DNA from 2 places in the Gilliamella sp. wkB18 genome. Region 1 is predicted to be linked to the other one. Evidence: riboswitches for the same ligand, from Rfam matches in the RefSeq annotation. Region 1 holds a riboswitch; the other holds the start of a gene.
The links. A riboswitch is a leader RNA that binds a small molecule or an ion and turns the genes downstream of it on or off. The one in region 1 is predicted to bind thiamine pyrophosphate.
Positions count from the first base shown of each region.

Region 1 (2,420 bases):
TTGAGGTTTTGTTGGTAAAGTGATATTAAGTTTGTCACAGTTTAGTGCAGTTTCATTTTGCTCTGCAATCCAACTATTTTTTAAAAAGATATTAATAAAACCTGGACCTGCAATTTCAATTTTTTCGGCGATATCATCAACATCAAGATGCTGTAAAACCGTCTGAGCAAGTTCGCGAGGAGGGATTCCCATTTTTTTAGCAACAGACATAATGCCATTAGCTTGATAATCGCCAAATTGAACTTTAGTAGATTGTTTAATTAATGCGTCGCTGTTCTTGTCTGCACCTGCCATGATCATAGCTTGCAAAACACGTTGTGTTAGTAATTGTTGAATATTCACACTAAACCTAATTAATCATCATAAAATGCTAAATATAATACCGACAAAGTAATGAATTGTCACTTATCGGATTAAGCGCTTTTCTTTCGTTTAACTAGGGTTTGCCAATATTTTTCATGTTTTTTCACTAAAAGTGATTTTGTGGAATTTACAAATTCTTTCAATTTGTTTTCTTGAAATGTAGTGGAAGTATTAATAATTATTGTCGGTAATGACGTTGTATTATGTGATCGAGTAATTCACTTCCTGGTATAGTTTTAGGATCTAGAAGGTTAATAGTTACCTTTTGAGAAAAGGGGAAATTCATATAGATTTTCGGTTTGTTCAATGAATTGAACAAATAATTTTTATTGTTAGAGTTTAGTATTGGTAAAGTAATAAGGATATCTGCACTGATCATTAATTGTTTTAAATTTAAGATAAAATCCTTGGGGGTTATAAGCATATGGATAGAAGCTATTTACCTACATTATCATTATATGTGCTTCTGAACTTGATAGGGCTCAGGTTTATAGCGATTAATTATCATTTATATATTTTCTGCTGTTATATGATTTTTGTAAGTAATATTTTTATTTATTCTTCGTTGATAAGTTTTCCTTTATACTAACTTTTTTATATTTGCATCAACTATTTACAATTCTTCTTGGAAACACTAAACTAATCGATGTTCTCAACGGGGTGCCTAAATGGCTGAGAATGTCCTTTATATCGACATAACCCGCCGAACCTGAACTGGATTATACCAGCGGAGGGATTTGAGTTATTATGTCTGCTCAAACCTTTTGTCTTTTATTTGGCTTCTGGAGGCAAAATGCTTTGTAAGAATCTTTTGTTTTTTATGCTATTTGGGGCATTTTTTCTTGTTAATCCTGTATTTGCAAAGCCGATTTTAACCATTTATAGCTACGGTTCATTTATGTCAGAATGGGGACCAGGTGAAGCTATAAAAAAAGGTTTCGAAACGCAGTGCGAATGCCAACTAAATATTGTCACATTGGGTGACGGTGTATCAATTTTAAATCGTATTCGTCTTGAAGGAAATAATACCAAAGCTGATGTAGTTTTAGGTTTAGATAATAATTTGTTAGAACAAGCAAAGCTTGCTAATATTGTTATTCCTCATCAAATTAAAAGACCTGATAATATTAATACAGATTGGTGGGATATTGATTTTATCCCTTATGATTTTGGTTATTTTGCTTTCATTTATAACAAAGAAAAAATTAACAATCCTCCACATAGTTTTCATGACCTAGTATATAATAAAGCCAATTGGAAAATCATTTATCAAGATCCAAGGACTAGTACGCCTGGATTAGGATTACTATTTTGGGTGAAATATATATATGGTGATAAGGCAGTTACTGTTTGGGAAAAAATTGCTAAAAATACAGTAACGGTAACGAAAGGTTGGAGTGAGGCTTATGGCCTGTTTTTAAAAGGGGAAGCAGATTTTGTGCTAAGCTATAGTACTTCACCAGTTGCACATATTATAAATGATAATGATGATCATTATGAAGCTGCTATTTTTGATGAAGGACATTATCGTCAAGTTGAAGTTGCCGGGATCGTCAAATATACTCAGAAAACGGAACTTGCACGTCGTTTTTTACAATATTTATTAACACCAGAAGTTCAGCGCCAATTTGCCGAAAAAAATGTTATGTATCCGATAATAAATACACAGCTACCTGAAGCTTTTCAACAAATCCAATCAGTGAATAAAGTTCTTGAGTTTGATTCAAAACGAGTTGAACAAAATCAAAAAATGTGGATACGTGAATGGCAATCAGCTATTAGCAACTAGTAAGCAATTAAAAAGAATGTTGAAATTTAAAACATTGCTGCCTGGTATTAGTTCGGCAAGTATAATTTTAATTGTATTAGGTGCGGCATTATTTGCACTTTGTCAAGCGGCTATTGAGTCGAATGATTTTAATATTTATTTCGATAGTTATTTATTGCATGTAATTGGGATAACGGTATTTCAAGCGGTATTATCTACTATATTGTCAATCCTATTAGCTCTATTAATGGCAAAAGCATTATCAATGGTTGATTTCTTTTGTAAGCAC
Region 1 is NZ_LZHM01000067.1:32,622-35,041, forward strand. Features, by position in the region: gene argS (arginine--tRNA ligase) at 1-342, opposite strand, end outside; TPP riboswitch at 1,010-1,117, shown strand; gene thiB (thiamine ABC transporter substrate binding subunit) at 1,157-2,152, shown strand; gene thiP (thiamine/thiamine pyrophosphate ABC transporter permease) at 2,169-2,420, shown strand, end outside.

Region 2 (2,420 bases), on a different contig from region 1:
TGAGTCAGATCCTGCAATTGTTAAGGCAATTGTTGTCATAATATTCTTTCCTATTTAGTTTGTTTTATTTTTTCGATAAGTGCTAAGGTAGCTTGTGAAACATCTGTTTGACCACAAATTGCTGAAACCACAGCAATTCCTTCAATACCGGTCTGCAAAATTTTTGTGGCGTTATTGGTATTGATTCCTCCAATAGCGACGGCAGGGCGCTGTTTTAGCTTTACTAACTCAGTTAGTTGTTGCATGCCTATTGGTGGCGTGACATCTTTTTTAGTGTCTGTTGAAAAAATCGGACCAACACCAATATAATCCACTAATTGCCACGGCGTTGCCTCAAGTTGCTGACGATTAGTCACCGAAAATCCTAACCATTTATCATTGCCAATTAATTTTCTTGCGATATTAATAGGTAGATCAGTTTGCCCAATATGTACACCGTTAGCATCAACGGCTAACGCTATATCAATATGATTGTTAATAAATAATGGTACAGGAGTATCGTTAAGAACCTGTTTTAAAGCTACTGCTGCTTGATACCAATTCTTACATGAAAATTCGTGTTCGGATCTTAATTGTATTGCGGTTACGCCATTGGCAACTGCTATTTTGGTGGTATTTATCATGCCTTTAATGCCGCCGCATAATAATGGATCGAGGACTAAGTAAAGTGTCAAATCTAGTTGCTTTTTCATTAGATTTTCCTATTTGTTTGATATGTTAAATAATGAAAGTTTATCTAGTAGTGAGACTGCATAAGTTCCTAATCCTTGCTGTTTATTGGCAAGTTCACCGGCTTTTTTCATCATAAAACAAGCGGAGGCGGTAGCTAATAATGGATCCATTGAATTGGCTATAAATGCGGCAACCATTGCTGACAATGAACATCCAGTACCTGTGACTTTTGTTAATGCAATATCACCGCCTGTAATGCTATAAATATCTTTACCATTAGTAATATAATCAGTTTTACCGGTAATGGTTACGATAGTTTCATATTTTTGTGCAAGTGAGATAGCTGTTGTTAAGGCTGATTCAGTCGAATCTTGACTGTCAGGTCCTTTCGATGATGAATTTTGTTCATCTAATACTAATATTTCAGAAGCATTGCCACGAATTACTGTTGGTTTTAATAATAATAATTGTTTTGCAATATTCGTACGGTAAGGAAGGGCTAATCCAACTGCAACAGGATCTAATACCCAAGGGGTTTGAGTTTTCTTAGCCTGAGCAGCGGCTAATAGCATACTCTTTGCGGTATTGCCGCATACCGTCCCTAGATTAATTAATAAACTGTTAGCAACACGAACGAATGAAGAAACTTCATGTTCAGCGATAATCATGGCTGGCGATGCGCCAATTGCAAGTAATACATTGGCGGTAAAATTTTGCACTACATCATTGGTCATGCAATGAACTAAAGGTTGTTGCTGTTGTACTTGTTTAATGAAAGGTGGGAATTGAAAAGCTTGAAATGGTTTTATTGTTAATAACATATTCTTTCCTTTTTATTCTTAGTAATTGGGAAGAATATGCCGCGTTAGGCCGTATATGGCTTAGACTTCCCTACGCTGGTATAACCCAGATCAGGTTCAACGGGTAATATCTCAGTTTTTTGTGTAAAACAAAAAACACCCCGAGTCAAAATCTTTATTTATTATGAACTGGCTATTTATTTTAAACAAGTCATTGTAATAATTTTTCTATATCAGTAATCGCTTTTCTATCTGGTAAAAATATAATGAGATGATCTTTGTCTTCAATGGTTAAATCAGTATTAACAATGATCACATCTTCTCCTCGTACAATAGCCCCGATAGTTGCGCCTGAAGGTAATTTTAATCCATTAATATTTTTACCTACCAATTTTGATGTTTCATTATCACCATGAGCAATGACTTCAATAATTTCAGATTCACCTTGTCTTAATGAGACAACTTTTACCATACCTGTTTGTCTTACATGACTTAATAGCTCTGAAATGGTGGCATGTTGTGGTGAAATCGCTATATCAATTACACTGTCATTGATAAGTTCAAGGTAGGCCTGACGTTGAATTAATACAATGACTTTTTTTGCCCCCATTCTTTTGGCAAGCATTGAAGACATGATGTTTGATTCATCATCACTTGTTACTGCGATAAAAAGATCGGTAAGCTCAATTTGTTCTTGTGATAATAACTCTTGATCAGATGATTCACCATGTAATACAGTTGTGTTAATTAGCTGTTCGGCAATTAATTCAGCACGCACAGAATTACGTTCAATTAGTTTAACTTGGTAGGCATTTTCTAAACGTTTAGCTAGCGCGACTGCGATACTCCCTCCACCACTAATAATTATACGTTTGTATGGTTTTTCTAAACGTTGTAACTCACTGGTCACGGCTTTAATATTAAAAGGTGGGGTTATAAAATAGACCA
Region 2 is NZ_LZHM01000097.1:20,853-23,272, forward strand. Features, by position in the region: gene thiD (bifunctional hydroxymethylpyrimidine kinase/phosphomethylpyrimidine kinase) at 1-39, opposite strand, end outside; gene thiE (thiamine phosphate synthase) at 51-692, opposite strand; gene thiM (hydroxyethylthiazole kinase) at 702-1,493, opposite strand; TPP riboswitch at 1,544-1,646, opposite strand; gene trkA (Trk system potassium transporter TrkA) at 1,684-2,420, opposite strand, start outside.
Region 2: another riboswitch for thiamine pyrophosphate. It lies ahead of thiM (hydroxyethylthiazole kinase); the one in region 1 lies ahead of thiB (thiamine ABC transporter substrate binding subunit).